Regions from separate parts of the Micromonospora sp. CNZ299 genome, predicted to be linked through region 2. Evidence: riboswitches for the same ligand, from Rfam matches in the RefSeq annotation. Region 2 holds a riboswitch; the other holds the start of a gene.
The links. A riboswitch is a leader RNA that binds a small molecule or an ion and turns the genes downstream of it on or off. The one in region 2 is predicted to bind S-adenosylmethionine.

Region 1: another riboswitch for S-adenosylmethionine. It lies ahead of CLT68_RS16220 (ABC transporter substrate-binding protein); the one in region 2 lies ahead of CLT68_RS04085 (aminotransferase class V-fold PLP-dependent enzyme).

What each region holds. Positions count from the first base shown of each region.
Region 1 covers NZ_PEFG01000001.1:3,453,638-3,461,869, forward strand. Annotated here, with positions in the region: gene CLT68_RS16205 (Na+/H+ antiporter) at 139-1,713, shown strand; gene CLT68_RS16210 (amino acid ABC transporter ATP-binding protein) at 1,741-2,484, opposite strand; gene CLT68_RS16215 (amino acid ABC transporter permease) at 2,481-3,260, opposite strand; gene CLT68_RS16220 (ABC transporter substrate-binding protein) at 3,300-4,205, opposite strand; SAM riboswitch class IV at 4,480-4,591, opposite strand; gene corA (magnesium/cobalt transporter CorA) at 4,885-6,015, shown strand; gene CLT68_RS32600 (hypothetical protein) at 6,031-6,222, opposite strand; gene CLT68_RS16230 (2'-5' RNA ligase family protein) at 6,449-6,964, opposite strand; gene CLT68_RS16235 (mycothiol transferase) at 7,043-7,552, shown strand; gene CLT68_RS16240 (NAD(P)-dependent alcohol dehydrogenase) at 7,569-8,232, opposite strand, start outside.
Region 2 covers NZ_PEFG01000001.1:842,168-850,399, forward strand. Annotated here, with positions in the region: gene CLT68_RS04065 (ATP-dependent DNA helicase) at 1-1,636, shown strand, start outside; gene CLT68_RS04070 (AI-2E family transporter) at 1,744-3,054, opposite strand; gene CLT68_RS04075 (GroES family chaperonin) at 3,215-3,553, shown strand; gene CLT68_RS33060 (hypothetical protein) at 3,647-3,814, shown strand; gene CLT68_RS04080 (PrsW family intramembrane metalloprotease) at 3,835-5,316, opposite strand; SAM riboswitch class IV at 5,340-5,460, shown strand; gene CLT68_RS04085 (aminotransferase class V-fold PLP-dependent enzyme) at 5,537-6,781, shown strand; gene CLT68_RS04090 (FUSC family protein) at 6,800-8,035, opposite strand; gene CLT68_RS04095 (HD domain-containing protein) at 8,142-8,232, shown strand, end outside.

The sequences.
Region 1 (8,232 bases), 2.6 Mb from region 2:
CGCGCAGTCACCCCCGCGCCCTGACCGCCGCCCGCTGCCGGCGGCGACTTGCCGATTCGCGTCGGAACCCCGCGGCGGGTGCGGTCAGATGGAACCACCGGCGCGTCCACCGTCGGCCGTCGATCAAGGGGGTACGCCGTGGAGGTGCTCGTCCTGATCGTGGTGCTGGGCGCGACCGTCCTGATCGGCACCACCCTCGGCGGTCGGTACCGGGTCGCCCCGCCGGTCCTGCTCATCGCGTTCGGGGTGCTGCTCGGCCTGACGCCGCCGCTGTCCGAGGTGACCCTGGAACCCGACCTGGTGCTGCTGATCTTCCTGCCGGCGATCCTGTACCGGGAGAGCCTCACCATCAGCCTGCGCGAGATCCGGGCCAACCTGCCGGTGATCGGGCTGCTGGCCGTGGTCCTGGTGGTGCTCACCATGGTCACGGTGTCGTTGACCGCGCAGGCGTTCGGGGTGAACCCCGCCGCCGCCTGGGTGCTGGGCGCGGTCCTCGCCCCGACCGACGCGGCGGCGGTCACCGGTCTCGCCAAACGGCTGCCCCGGAAGCTTCTCACCACCCTGCACGCGGAGAGCCTGATCAATGACGGCACCGCACTGGTGGTCTTCGCCGTGGCCGTGGGCCTGCTCAGCCAGAGCGCGGAGCCGGGCGTGCTGGGCATCGGCGAGGAGTTCGTCGGTGCCAGCGTCGGTGGGGTGGTCGCCGGTCTGCTGGTGGGGGCCGCCGTGGTGCTGATCCGCAAACGGCTCGACGATCCGCTGCGCGAGGGCGCACTCAGCGTGCTGACACCGTTCGGCGCATTCCTGCTCGCCGACTCGGTGCACGCCAGCGGTGTGCTGGCGGTGGTGGTCGCCGGCCTGGTGCTGGCCTATGCCGGCCCCCGGGTGATCCGCGCCCGGTCCCGGGTGCTGGCGTACGCGTTCTGGGACCTGTCCACGTTCCTGATCAACGGCGGTCTGTTCGTCCTGCTCGGCACGCAGATTCCTCGCGCGGTCCGGGGCATCACCAGCACCTCGGCCCAGCGGGCTCTGCTGATCGTGGTGATGGTCACCCTGGCCGTCGTCGGCACCCGCCTGGCATTCGTCTACCTGACCGCACAGGTCGCGAAGTTGCGGCGCCGCCGGATCCTCGACCCGAGCCAGGGGCCGTCGAGCTGGCGGGTGGGAACAGTTGCCGGCTGGGCCGGTTTCCGGGGCGCCGTGTCGCTCGCCGCGGCCCTGGCCGTCCCGACGATGACGGCCTCCGGTCGGCCGGTGGTCGAACGAGACCTGATCATCTTCGTCACCGCGCTGGTGATCGTGCTGATCATGCTCATTCAGGGCACCACCCTGCCGCTGGTGGTGCGCTGGGCCCGGCTGACCGGCGACCCGGAACGCGTCGACGAGACCCGCAACGCCCGGCGGCGGGCCACGGAGGTGGGCCTGGCCGCTCTTCCCCGGGTCGCCGCCGAGATTGGCGCCCAGCAGGAGGCGGTGCAGAGGTTGGAAGCCGAGTACCAGCGGCATCTGGCGGACCTCAACGAGAGTGGCGGGAGCACGGCCGAGGAGCGCCGGCTGGAACGCAGGCTGCGCCTCGGGGTCCTCGCTCACAAGCGTCGGGAGGTCACCCGACTGCGGGACAACCGGGAGATCGACGATCTCGTGCTTCAGGAGCTCCAGGCCGCGCTGGACAACGAGGAGATCCGGCTGCTGGGCCGCGGACCCAACGAGTGACGACCTGCGCCCCTGCTCCCGGTCGGCTCAGAGCACCTGGGCGAGGAACCGGCGCAGCCGAGGATGCTCGGCCCGCTCGAAGACCTGCCCGGGCGGACCGGCCTCCAGCACCACGCCCCGGTCCATGAAGGCCACGGTGTCGGCCACCTGCCGGGCGAAGCCCATCTCGTGGGTGACCACCACCATGGTCATGCCAGCGGCGGACAGGTCGGCCATCACCGCGAGGACGCCCTTGACCAGCTCCGGGTCGAGCGCGGAGGTGGCCTCGTCGAAGAGCATCACCTCGGGTCGAAGTGCCAGCGCCCGGGCGATCGCGACCCGCTGCTGCTGACCGCCGGAGAGCTGAGCTGGTCGGGAGTTGGCCTTGCCGGCCAACCCCACCAGCTCCAACTGGGCCCGTGCCACGGACTCCGCCTCGTCCTCGCCGAGCTTGCGGAGCCGGCGCAGCGCGAGGGTGACGTTGCGCAGCACGCTCATGTGCGGGAAGAGGTTGAACTGCTGGAACACCATGCCGACCCGCTGCCGCAGCACGTCCGGGTCGTCGCCCAGCACGCTGCGTCCGTCCAGCAGCACGTCGCCACGGTCCGGCTCGATCAGCCGGTTGATGGTGCGCAGCAGTGTGGACTTGCCCGACCCGGACGGGCCGATCACGCAGGCCGTGGCTCCGCGCGGCACCGTGAGGTCGACGCCGCGCAGCACCCGGTTCGGCCCGAAGGCGAGGTGCACGTCGCGGACGTCGAGGCTGACCGAGGTGGTCGTGTCGGTGATCATCGCCGGTCTCCTTCGGTCGGGACGTACGCCGGGGTGGTGTCTTCGTCGTCCTCGTCGGTCGGCGCGGCGGCCGGCCGACCGTTGCGCAGCCGTCGGTCGATCCAGTTGACGACGTGCGTCAGCGGGACGGTCAGCGCCAGGTAGAACACCCCTGCCAGCAGCAGCGCCGACTCGTTGCCGGTGGTGGCCGCGTAGTCCTGCCCGATCCGGAACAGCTCCCGCTGGCTGGCCACCAGCCCGAGGAAGTAGACCAGACTGGAGTCCTTGATCAGCGCGATGAGCTGGTTGACCCAGGCCGGCAGCACCCGCCGGATGCCCTGCGGGATGATCACCAGCCGCATCGAGTCGGACCAGGAGAAGCCGAGAGCACGGGCACCCTCCAACTGGGCGGCCTCCACCGACTGGATGCCGGAGCGGAAGATCTCCCCGATGTACGCGGCGGCGATGAGCGACAGCGCCAGGATCCCCAGCGGGTAGGGGTCCGGTCCCCAGACCTGCATGCCCAGCGGGGCCAGCCCGACGCCGATCAGCAGGATCGTGGCCGCGGCCGGCAGGCCACGGAACACGTCGGTGTAGACCCGCGCCGGCCAGCGCAGCCACCGGCTGCGGGAGATTCCGGCGACGGCCAGCAGCAGGCCCAGCACCGAGCCGAGCAGGGCGGCGGAGACCGCCAGGATCAGCGTGTTGGGCAGCCCGACGGTCAGCATCTCGGGCAGCGCCTCGCCCATCGCGTCCCAGTCGAAGAAGGTTTCCCACAGGGTGCTCAACGGATCCATCGGTTGCCTCTCCTACCGCCCTGCTCGCTCGTCACCGGTTCAGGACGCGGTCGACGTGGACGCCGACGGCGCAACGGACGTGGACGCCGACGGCGCAACGGACGCGGACGGTGCCGCCACGGTGCCGCTGCCCGGCGTGAAGTCCGCCGGGATCGGCCGGCCCGGGTAGTACTGCGCCTGCAACCGGCTCCACGTGCCGTCCGCGATGACCTCGTCGAGGCCCTTGTTCAGCGCCTCGCGCAGCTTGTCGCTGCCCTTGGCGACGGCGTACGCGGTCGGCGTCGGGCTGAGCTGCTTGGCCGCCACGGTGATCTTGCCGTTGCTGTCGGCGGCCGACTTCTCGCCGATCTCGGCCGGGGCGATCCACGCGTCGGCGGTGCCGGCCTTGAGCTGGTTGATCGCTCCGTTGTAGTCCGGCACCCGCACCGGGTCGAGCTGCTTTCCGCTGGCGTAGTCGTCCTGGACGGTGCCCTGCACCACCACGACCCGCTTGCCGGCGAGCTGGTCGAAGCCGGTGATCGGGGAGCCGGCCGGGACGTCCAGGCCGAAGTAGCCGAAGTCGTAGCCGTTGCCGAAGTCGACTGTCTTCTTCCGCGCCTCGGTGATGGTGATCGAGGAGCTGCCGACGTCGAACTTGCGGTTGTTGACCTGGGAGAGCAACGCGGAGAAGTCGGTGCCGACGAACTCCACGGTGAGGCCGAGCTTGCCGGCCACAGCGGTCAACAGGTCGTTGTCGAAGCCGGTGAACTTCCCGTCCTTGAGGAAGACGTTCGGCGGGGCGTCGGTCAGGGTGCCGGCCCGCAGCACGCCCGGCTGGGCCAGGCCGTACGGGTTGGCGGTGGCGTCGGACGAACTGTCGTCGCCGCAGGCGGTGAGCGCGGTGGCGGCCAGGATGGTGGCCGCGCCGAGGGCGGCGGCACGGGTCAGGGCAGGAAGAAGTCGCACGGGTGTCTCCGAGAGGTCGTGTCTCGGCACGCACGGGTGTGCGTCGCCGACGGTGCGCCCGATGGGCGTACCGGTGAGGGAGAGGGTTCGGGAGAAGTGCTGCGCTAGTGCGTCATGCCGCGACAGGCGGCGCTGCACATTCGCATCATGTCCACGTGCCGTCGCCGGGTCAGTGCCGGCGAGGGCCAACCGGCGCGGAGTTCTGCGACGTCGGTCGGTGGGGCGGTGCTGAGGATGCGCATGGTTCTCCCGGGTCTGTGCTGACCTGGGTGCCAGGCCACGCTTGCACCGACGTCGTGCCGGTGCCTGGTCTTCACCCGGGGCACCCCACCGCGGAGGAGGGTTGCCGGCCAGCGAGCCGGGGCTTCGCGCTGGCGCTCATGACCTGGGCCGAGGCTAGCAGCAGGCACCGGTGGGTCGTCCAGTCGTTATGAGCACGCTCACCGTGCGCGACGAGGTGCCCGGCACCGCAGGTCAGCCGGCGTGGACGTGTGGCCGGCGGCGTGGGTCGGGCTCCTCGTCACCGTGAGTATCCGCCCGCCGTACGGCGGGCGCCCGCCGGTGCGCGGAACCCAGCCGGCGCCGCGGCGGGTTTCGGGCCCGGGGCAGGGGGGAAGCAGCGCCCCCGGGTCGGCGGGCGTGCGCCGTGCCGGGCGTCGCCGGGGGGAGGGGACTGGGCATGGTCGGTGGCCGTCGCTTCCGCCCGGGTGGTGGCTTCGGTCGCCAACTCGACGAGTACGAGACCAGGGTGGGCGTGCCGCCGTCCACGGAGTCGGCCACTCCGCCCCCCAGCGGTCTGGTGGACAGCGCGGTCTACATCCGAGGGCACCGGATCGCCTCGCCGTCCGGCCTCGCCGAGACGTACCGCTGTCTGCAGGAGCAGGACGGCGCGATGGCCTGGATCGGGTTGTACCGGCCCGACATCGAGCAGATCACGTCGCTGGCCCGGGAGTTCCGGTTGCACGACCTGGCGGTCGAGGACGCGATCAACGCCCACCAGCGACCCAAGCTGGAACGGTACGGGGAGACCCTGTTCGTGGTGCTGCGTGCCGCCCGCTACGAAGACCTCCGCGAGGAGGTCGAGTTCTCCGAACTGCACCTGTTCATCGGGCCGGGCTTCGTGGTCACCGTCCGGCACGGCGAGGCACCGGATCTGGCCGCGGTGCGGCGGCGGCTGGAGACCGAGGCGCACATGCTCGCCCGGGGTCCGGAGTCGGTGCTGTACGCGATCCTCGACCAGGTCGTCGACGGGTACGCGCCGGTGGTGGCCGGGCTGGAGAACGACATCGACGAGATCGAGACCGAAGTGTTCGGTGGCGACCCGAACGCGAGCCGGCGCATCTACGGGCTCAGCCGCGAGGTCATCCAGTTCCAGCGGGCCGCCCGCCCCCTGCTCACGGTGCTCGACGCGCTGGCCGACGGCGCTGGCAGCGGCAGCAGGGACGAGGAGCTGCGCCGCTACCTGCGCGACGTCACCGACCACCTGACCCAGGTCGTGGAGCGGGTGGACGGGTTCCGGCACCTGTTGCAGAACATCCTCACCGTCAACGCCACGCTCGTCTCGCAGCAGCAGAACGAGGAGATGCGCAGCCTCACCGCGGCCAGCTACGCGCAGAACGAGGAGCTGAAGAAGGTCTCGTCCTGGGCGGCGATCCTGTTCGCTCCCACGCTCATCGGCACCGTGTACGGGATGAACTTCGTCCACATGCCGGAGTTGAACTGGCGCTTCGGCTACCTGTTCGCGTTGTTGCTGATGCTGCTGGTCTGCGGCACCCTCTACCTGATCTTCAAGCGGCGCGGCTGGCTGTGAGCCGCGCGGCCGGGATCACTCGATGCCGCGCAGGATGTGCCGTTCGTCGTCGACGTCGTCGTCGCCGGCACTGATCCGGCCGAGCAGCACGGCCGCGGCCCAGATCGTCAGTGGCGTGGCCGCCCCGGTCATTCCGCCCCCGGTCCGGTCGTCCCGGGTCTGGCTCCGCTCCGCGCGCGGTGGCCTGCGCTGAGCCTGCATAGGCACTGCCTCTCCTCGTCGAAGCCGCCTCGGCGACACGGGGTGCGCCCGTGCCACCGGCCGGGCCACCCGCGCTCGGGCAGGTCACCACCGGTACGGCATCCACGTCGAACCATCCCACGTCGGGCCGCGTCACCACCGCTTGTTTTCAATTTCCCGACTGTCGCCCGCCAAACCGGACATTTTGTGGTTGCCTCCCGCGCCCGTCAGGGGGCAGACCCCTGGACAGTGCTCAGGGCAGTGGATGGGCGATGCCGCGCGCGTGGTCGGTGAGCGCCGCGCCGACCACGGTCGCGGCCAGCGGCAACACCTCCAGACAGCGCCGCACCGCGGCGGCCATCAGCGCGTTCGGCACCCGCATGGAGAGCGTGCAGTGCGGCACCCAGCGACCCGGCTGGTAGTGCTCGGCCAGCGGGATGCCGGCGGCGGCGAGCCGGTCCGACACCAGGCGTTGGTGGGCCAGCAGCTCCGGGGTGGGCGCCGGGCCGAGCCAGAGCACCCGACCGACGAACTGGCCGGCGTGCTGGAAGTCGAGGCGCAGCGGGGCCGCGACCACCGTCCCTTGCAGCGCCTCGGCGACCTGCTCCGGGTCGAAGCGGGGCGCCACCGCGAGAGAGACGTGCGGTCGGTGGCGCCGCTCCAGCAGCGAACGCATGCTCTGGACGCCCTCGGCCTCCAGCGCATCCCACAGCACCCGGATGCGGCGGCTGGCGTCCGGGTCCAGATACAACTCCAACGCCGCGACCATTCGATCACCGTAGCGGCCGAGGTTTGAGCGCCCGTCTCCGGCGGTACCTGGTGCGAAACCGACCAGGAGGCGTGCCCGGTGGACGTGAGTGACCTGCTGACCGAGACATACGACCGGCTGCCCGACCTCGTCCGCGCGGCGGTCGACGGGCTCAGCCCGGAGCAACTGCGCCACGAGCCCGGGCCGGGCACCAACTCGATCGGTTGGCTGGTCTGGCACCTCACCCGGGTGCAGGACCATCACGTCGCCGACCTGCTTGACGCCGAGCAGATCTGGGTGAGCGGCGACTGGGCGGGCCGGTTCGGCCTCACCGCCGACCCCGACAACACCGGCTACGGGCACTCGCCCGCGCAGGTCGCCGCAGTGCGACCGGAGAGCGCACAGGCGCTGATCGACTACTACGAGGCGGTCGCGTCGCGTACCGGATCGTTCGTGGCCGGCCTGCGCCCGGCGGACCTGGACCGGGTGGTCGACGAGGCGTGGGACCCGCCGGTCACCCTCGGCGTCCGACTGGTCAGCGTCGCCGAGGACGACCTGCAACACGTGGGCCAGGCCGCCTACGTACGCGGCCTGATCAAGGCCGGCTGACCGGGGTCCGCCGGGCTCAGGGCACGATCACCGCGCGGCCGTCCAGTGTGCCGTCGCGCATCTGCCGGTACGCGTCGAGGGCGTCGTCCAGGGCGAAGGTGGTGGTCCTCGGCCGGATGAGGCCACGGGCACCCAGATCGAGCACCTCGACCAGCTCCGGGCGACTGCCCCAGTAGGTGGTCGCGATGCTCACCTCGTACGGCACGGAGAAGAACGACACCGCCACGGTGCCCCCTCCGATGCCCACGATGGTCAGGTCACCCACCGTGCGGGCCGCCGCCACACCGAGCGCCATGGTGGCGTCCGCACCGACGAAGTCCAGCACCACGTCGGCACCCCGACCGCCGGTTGCCTCGCGGATCTCCTCGGCGGCGGTCGGACCCGACATCACGGTGTGGTCGGCGCCGCACTCCTCGGCCAGCCGCAGCGCCTCGGCGCGGGTGTCCACCGCGATGACCCGCGCGGCTGTGGTGGCCTTGAGGATCTGCACGCCCACATGCCCCAGCCCGCCGACCCCGATGACCACTGCCGTGCTGCCCGGCGGCAGCTTCGACCAGGACCGCCGGACGGCGTGGTACGGGGTGAGGCCCGCGTCGGTCAGCGGCGCGGCGTCCACCGGATCCAGCCCCTCGGGAAGGGGTACGACGTGCCGGGCGTCCGGGACCAGCTCGAACTCGGCC
Region 2 (8,232 bases):
GATCGAGCGGCTGCGTGACTGGGCCGAGAAGACCGCCACCGGCGACCGCGACGAGCTGGACCCAGGCGTCGAGGACCAGGCCTGGCGGCTGGTGTCCATGCCGGCCCGCGAGTGCGTCGGCGCGACCCGGTGCCCGTTCGGGCAGGAGTGCTTCGCCGAGGCGTCCCGGGCCCGTGCCCGCGAGGCCGACATCGTGGTGACCAACCACAGCCTGCTCGCTGTCGACATGCTCGCCGACCGGCACATCGTGCCACCGCACAAGCTGCTCATCGTCGACGAGGCGCACGAGCTGGCCGACCGGGTCTCCTCCGCGGCCCAGGCGGAGCTGGTGCCCGAGCTGATCGACCGGACCACCCGGCGGGCCCGTACGCTGCTGCGGCCGGAGACCGCCGAGGCGCTCACCGCTGCCGGTGACGCCCTCGCGGTCGGGCTGGCCGAGGCGCCGGCCGGGCGACTCACCGCCGGGCTGCCGACGCCCCTTCGGGAGGCGTGCACGCTGCTCGACGCGGCGACCCGCTCCGCCCTGGACGCGATCGGCGACATCAAATCCGACGGCCCCGACCCGGTGCGCAAGCAGCAGGCCAAGGCCGCACTGGACGAGCTCTCCACCACCGCGCAGCGGCTGCTGGAGGAGGCCGACCACGACGTGGCCTGGGTGGAGAAGAACGACAGCGGCAGCCGTCGTGCGCTGGTGGTCGCGCCGCTCTCGGTGGCCGGCACCCTCGCCACCCACCTGTACGACGAACGCACAGTCGTCGCCACCTCGGCGACCCTGGCGCTGGGCGGCCGGTTCGACACGGTGGCCCGCGCCCTCGGGCTGGACGCGCCGCCGCCCGCCCCGCCGACTCCCGCCGCGGCCGCGCTGGCCGCCCGCACCGGCCCGGGCCGTCCGGCCGCGGAGGCGCCGGGCCGTCGCCTCGCTGGAGACGTCACCCTCAGTCCCGTCGTGCCGGCCACCGAGGGCCCCGGTTGGCGGTCACTCGACGTCGGGTCGCCGTTCGACTACGCCCGGCAGGGCATCCTGTACGTCGCCGCGCACCTGCCCCGCCCCAGCGTCTCCGGGCTGCCCGAGGCTGCCGGGGAGGAGTTGCTCGGGCTGGTCGAAGCGCTCGGTGGTCGTACTCTCGGGCTCTTCTCCTCCCGGCGGGCCGCCCAGCAGGCGGCGGAGCTGCTGCGCGCGCGGACCGACCTGCCGGTGCTGCTCCAGGGCGAGGAGGCCCTGCCCCTGCTGGTCCGCCGGTTCCGGGAGGAGCGGGCGAGCTGCCTGTTCGGGGTGATGTCGCTGTGGCAGGGGGTGGACGTGCCGGGTGACGCCTGTCAGCTCGTCGTCATCGACCGGCTGCCCTTCCCCCGTCCGGACGAGCCGCTGGCCGCCGCCCGCGCGGCGGCTGTGGACGCCGGCGGCGGGTCCGGCTTCTCCGCCGTCAGCGTGCCGATCGCGGCGGTCCGGCTGGCTCAGGGTGTGGGCCGGCTGATCCGGGCGACCGGCGACCGGGGCGTGGTCGCGGTGCTCGACTCCCGACTGGAGACGGCCCGGGGCTACGGGCCGTTCCTGCGCCGCTCGCTGCCGCCTTTCTGGTACACGACCCGCCCCGAGGTGGCCCGCGGCGCCCTGGAACGCCTCGCCAAGTCCTGAGCCCGCGTCGCCAGGATCGCGCTACAACACGAAACAGTGGCCTCCCCGAGCGGGGAGACCACTGTTTCCACGATCGTGCGCGATCTTGTCGCCGGCGGCCTGGGAGGTCAGGGTGCCTGGGAGGCGACGACCACGGCGTCGGGTGGGGTGTCCGGGACCCTTCGGGCGGCGAGCCGGCGGACCGCGGTGTTCAGCACCGCGATGAGCGGCACGGAGACCAGGGCGCCGGTGATGCCGGCGAGTACGACACCGGCGGCGATACCGATGATCACGGCGAGCGGGTGGAGAGCGACCGCCCGGCCCATGATCAGCGGCTGGAGCACGTGCCCCTCGATCTGCTGCACACCGATCACCGCACCCAGGATGATCAACGCGGTGACCGGGCCGCTGTCGACCAGCGCCACCAACACCGCCACGCCACCGGAGAGCGCCGCACCGACGATCGGGATGAACGCGCCGAGGAAGACCAGCGCGGCCAGTGGGAAGGCGAACGGAACGTCGAAGATGACCAGGAAGATGCCGATGCCGACCGCGTCGATGAAGGCGACCAGCACTGTCGCGCGGACGTAGGCGCCGAGCGTGTGCCAGGAGGCGCGGCCCGCGTCGTCGACCTTCCACCGAGCGGCGACCGGCAGGAGCCGGACCAGGAAACGCCAGATCCGGTTGCCGTCGCGCAGGAAGAAGAACGTCGCGAAGAGCACCAGCAGCGTGCCGGTCAGCACCTCCGCCAGCGTCGCGGCCGTGCTCAGCGCGCCGCTGGTGAACTTCGAGGTGTTGTCGTTGATCCAGGCCTGCGCCTCGTCGATGTAGCGGTCGAGTTGGCCGTCGGAGAGGTGCAGCGGGCCCGTCTTCAGCCAGTCCTGAATCTGCCGCACGCCCTCCGAGGACTTCTCGCTGAGCTCCGGCACACCACGGATGAACTCGTTGACCACCAGCGTCAGCGTGCCGATCACCGCGGCCAGGCCGCCGACCAGCACCACCGCCGTCGCCAGTGACCGGGGCAGTCGGGCCCGCAGCAGCCAGCCCACCGCCGGCGCGAGCAGCGCGGAGAGCAGCAGTGCGATGGCCAGCGGGATGATCACGATCTTGATCGTGCCGACGATCCGGAGCAGGGCCCAGGCCACCACACCGATCACGATCAGGCGCCAGCACCACGCGGCGGCGATCCGCAGCCCATGCGGGACGTCGGCGTCATCCCGGCTGGAGGTCGAGCTGTGCAGGTCCACCGGAGGCTCCGCGCCGAAGACCGAGGCGCTCGGCGGTGCGGTCGGCCCCGGAACGGCCGGCGACGCCACCCGGGCGGCGTCGGACACGCCGCTCAACTCCTCGCTCGTGCTGCCCTCGTCGGAGCGCGCCGGCTCCTGTCGTGACTGGTAGGCGCGGCGCAGCCGCCCGCGTACCCGCTCGAAGCGGCTCAAGCGCACCTCCTGGCAGAAGAAATCGGTCCGCCCACGGCGACAGGTCGGACAGCATACGTCCGTTGCCGACACCGTAGGGCAGTTCCGCCACACATTGCCCTCGCCACCACCGGCGTAACCACCGGCGGCCGGCCGTCGGCCACACGGTAGCGTCTGCGGCGTGACCGTCGACAACGATCTCGACGCTGGCCTGCCGATCCGCCTGCTGCACGACCGGGTGCTGGTGCGGATGGAGGGCAGCGAGGGCGAACGTCGCTCCACCGCCGGCATCGTCATCCCGGCGACCGCCCAGGTCGGCAAGCGCCTCGCCTGGGCCACCGCCGTGGGGGTGGGCCCGAACGTCCGCGCCATCGTCTCCGGCGACCGGGTGCTCTTCGACCCGGACGACCGCTCCGAGGTCGAGCTGCACGGCCGCGGGTACGTGCTGCTGCGCGAGCGGGACGTGCACGCCGTGGCCGCCGAGCGGATCGAGAACGACCCCACCGGCCTCTACCTCTGACGCACCTCCCCGGGCCACCACGCCCCGCCGCGCGCCGTTTGCCCGGCCGCACGACGGGAAGCCATCCGGCGACCGTGGCCCTGGGGAGGGACGATGCCGGTATTCGTTAAGAAGTTGTTGACCTGGGGCAGCGTCGCGTTCCTGATCTACTTCGTGGCCTTCCGGCCGGACGGCGCCGCACAGATGTTCAAGGCGATCGGGGCGGCGCTGATCGCGATGTTCCAGGGTTTCGGTGACTTCCTCACCACCCTGATGACCTGAGCTGGGCCGCCGGCCGGCCGTCAGGGGTGATTCGGCGGCCAGGGCGCGGGCGGTCGCAGGGCAGCGGGCCAGCCGGACGGGGCGTAGCCCACCGGAGGCGCGGCAGGGGCCAGCACCACCGGAATCGGCACCACCGGCTCGTCCGGTGCGTCCACCGGGCGCTGCGTACCGTCCGGGAAGCGCAGGTGGTAGCGGCTGCCGTCCCAGACCCCGGTCGGGGCCTGCGGGTCCCGGCCGACGAAGAACGACCGGTACGCGGTGATCGCGTCCAGCAGCTCCCGCTCCTCTCGCGCGCTCCGGTCCTGGTCGGCAGGCTTGCGGTCCAGGCCGCGCAGCGTGCCGTCACGCAACAGGGCCAGCCGGGTGGCGGCGGACTGGTAGCCGCGCATGGCGCGCACCCCGGCGTCGCCGGCGACCCGCCGGGCCCACCTGCGGGCCGCGTGCCGCCGGCCGAGGCTGCTCAGCGCAGCCACCTCGGGCGGGCTCAGCCAGCCGGCGCGTACGTAGTCCGGCAGGGTCCGCTCGGTGAGCCGCCCCTCCCAGGCGCGCAGCCACACCGCCAGCCCCACCATCCCGAAGAACACCGGCACCATCAGGCCCAGGAAGCCGTACAGCATGATCAACGCCTGGCCGGTGGCCTGGGTCAGCGTGGGCAGCAGGTTCCACGTGCCGTGCAACATCATCGCCAGCAGCAGGCCGCCGATCGGGGCGAGCACCCGGACCCGCCGGTCGGCCGTCCGCGCCGCGATGCCCAGCCCCACACCGGTCATCGAGGTGAAGAGCGGGTGAGCGAACCCGAACAGCAGGATCCGCAGGATGAAGATCGCGATGACCTGCTGGATGCCGGTGGCCGGGCCGTACCGGTCGACACCGGACGCGTAGCCCAACCCGCCCAGGTAGAGGATGTTCTCCACCATGGCGAAGCCGACCGCGGACAGCCCGCAGTAGACCAGGCCGTCGGTGATCCCGGACCACTCGCGGCGGCGGAACACCAGCAGCAGGATCGGGCCGAGCGCCTTGGTCAGCTCCTCGATGAACGGCGCCACCAGCACCCCGGTGAGCGCGGACGGCAGACCCCAGTCCTCGAAGCGGTTGGCCGCGAAGTCGTTCACCGTGAGCGAGGCGGCGGTGGAGACGAACGCTCCCCAGGCGAAGCAGAAGATCAGATATTTCAGCGGCTCCGGTTCGTACCGGTCCAGCCAGAGGAAGCAGGCGACCAGCACCGGCACCGGCAGGATGGCGGCGGCCACCCCGATCAGCAGGGCCTGCACGCCGAGCGACTGGCCGAGCGTGAAGACCATGAACACCGCGCAGGCGGCGATGAGCAGCACCACCCCAGCCAGCGCCAGGAACCGTCGCCAGCCCAGTCGGCGCAGCGGCATCCGGGGTGCCTCGCCGACGGACGGGGCCGCTGGCGCGGGCGACGACGGCAGGGGTGAACCGGGCGGGGTGTCGGCCATGCGGTCAGCGTAGCGATCTGCCGCCGGCTGGTCCGGTCGCATCGGCAGCCGCTATGCTGCCGGCAGGTCACGAGCGCCAGCGTCAAGCCCCGGCTTGCTGGCCGGCAACCCTCGTCGAGTTCGCGGTGGGGTGCCCCGGGTGATGACCGGGCCCAGCCCGATCGGTGTGCTGGGCAAGCGCGGACCCCGTCCCGATGCCGCACCCGGGGTCCCTGACCCCGGAGGTTCCGGCGTGTCCGTCACCCTTGTCTCCTCGCTGCCCATCCGCGTCGACGCCGCGCCCCGGCCGGCCTCGTCGCGACCGCTGGACGTCCTCGGCGTACCGGGCGAGATCAACCTGGACTACGCGGCCAGCGCACCGTGCGCGCGGGCCGCCGCCGACGCGGTGACCGAGCTGCTGCCCTGGTACGCGAGCGTGCATCGTGGGGCGGGAGCGCTGTCCCGGCGCTGCACCCTCGCCTACGAGCAGGCCCGCCAGACGGTCGGTGACTTCTTCGGCGGCCGCGCCGACGACCACGTGATCTTCACCCGCAACACGACCGATGCGCTCAACCTGCTGGCGCGGGCCCTGCCGGCCGGCACGACAGTGGTCACCAACGCCTCCGAGCACCACGCCAACCTGCTGCCCTGGCCGCGCGGCTCGGTGCGGTTGCCGGTGCCCACCGACCCCGACGCGGCGGTACGCGACCTCGCCGCCGCCCTCACCGAGCTGCGCCGGGGCAGCAACCCGGCGCTGCCGGTGCTGGTCGCGGTGACCGGTGCCAGCAACGTGACAGGTGAGCTGTGGCCGGTCGCCGAGCTGGCCCGGGTGGCACACCGGCACGGCGCCCGGATCGTGCTGGACGCCGCGCAACTCGCCCCGCACGTCCCGGTCGACCTGCTCGCCCTCGACGTCGACTATCTGGCCGTGTCCGGCCACAAGCTGTACGCGCCGTTCGGTGCGGGTGTGCTCATCGGCCGGGCGGACTGGCTGGACGACGCCCCGCCGTACCTGGCCGGTGGTGGTGCCACCAGCCACGTCGGGCCGGCGACCCACGACGTGACCTGGGCGACCGGCCCGGCCCGGCACGAGGGCGGCACCCCGAACCTGCTCGGCGCGGTGGCGCTGGCAGCCGTGTGTGCGGCGCTCGACGACGCCGACCGGGCCGCACTGGCCGCCCACGAGCAGGCGCTGCTGGCTCGACTGCGCTCCGGCATCGCCGCCCTGCCGCACGTCGTGGAGCTGCGCACCTTCGGTCCGGACGCGCCCCGGGTCGGGATCGTCTCGTTCGTGGTCGCCGGCTGGGAATCCGGCGACGTGGCCGCACGGCTGGCGGCCGAGCACCACATCGGCGTACGCGACGGCTTGTTCTGCGCTCACCCGCTGGCCCGGCGGCTGCTCACCGAGGCGGCGGGGCGTAGCGGTCGGCGGGACCTGCCGCCCACCGCGCTGCGTGCCAGCATCGGCCTGGGCAGCACGGCGGCCCAGGTGGACCGGCTGCTCGCCGCGCTCGCCGAGCTGGGCTGAGGCCTCCGCGCGACTCGCTCAACCGACCGGCGGGGCGGTGGGTGGTTTCGGCGCCTCGCCCGGCTCGGCGGGCTCTCCGACGGGGCGCTCCTGCTCACCGAAGGCGGTGCGGATCCACCGGTTCGCCTCCTCCTGTTCGATTCCGGAGGCCACCAGCAGGTCGCTCGCGGTGGTCCGGATCTGGGCGACCACCACACTGCCGGAGAAGCCGACCCCGTCGCCGTACGCTCGCCCGGCCTCGCTGACGGCCCGAAGCGACCGCTCGCGGGCCTTCTCCGGTTCCTCGCCGGCAGCGAACTCGTGTTTGAGCAGCCGGACCGACTCGGCGAGGTGGTTGATCGCGTCCGGCATCGGATCGGGCACCGGTTCCTCGTCCTCGACCAGGGTCACGGACCTGCGGATCAGCGTGCCGCTGTTGCGCATCGCCCGGTCGATCGGGTCGGCCGCCTCCGCGTAGTGGGTCAACTCGTCGCGGCGGTGCCACCGGGCCGGGGAGAGGGTGGCTGTCTCCTTCGCGCCCTCGATCGCCTCCCCCAGCGTGGCCAGCTCCTCCTTGTTGTTGCGCAGCCGGTCCAGTGCCCGCTGGATGCCGGCGCGGTCCCGGTTGCGCAGCCCGTCGGCGGTGGCGTCGAGTTGGGCGGCGAGCAGGTCCAGCGCCGGCCGGGCGGCCCGGTTGATCACCCGGAGCGGGTTCAGTGGCAGCAGCACAGCCGTGACCAGCAGCGCGATCCCACCGCCGAGGAACGCGTCGACGAAGCGGGGGATCTCCAGGTTCTGGGTCGACGGGCTCAGCGTGACGATCAGCACCGCCGTGGCCGCCGCCTGGATGACGATGGCGACGCTCGCCCCGGCGAAGATCGTGAGCAGGATCGCCACCGTGACCACCAGGCCGAGCTGCCACGCCCCGGTGCCGAGAAAGTAGATCAACAGGTCACCGACGGCCACCCCGACGCCCACCCCGACGATCAACTCCACGGTCCGGCGGAACCGCTGGCCGACCGACGCGGCCAGGGTGCCGACAGCGGAGATCGGCGCGAAAACCGGTTGCGGGTTGCCGAGCAGCCGGTGCGAGACGAAGTACGCCAGCCCGGCAGCCAGCCCGGCCTGCACGGCGAGCCCGCCGGCCATCCGCACCCGGTGCAGCCGGTCGTGCAGGGTGGCCCGGCCGCGATGGCGCAGCTCCTCGGTGGCCTCGGCGATCCGGGCACCGTCGATGTCCACCAGCCCCTTGCGCAGCGCGGTACGTCGCACCATTGGAGGTCGCTTGTCCCGGGCCACGGCCATGGGCGCGACTACCCGTGGTGGGCCCGCTGAATCCTCCCTTCTCGCGCGTCGTGGGCGGATGCGGCAGACTCGGGCGGTGGTTGATCTGCTGGATCGCTGGCGAATCGCGGCCCGGGGCGCCGGTGCGGGTTCGGGCCTGACGTCGACCGGTGCCGGGGAGCAGTTGC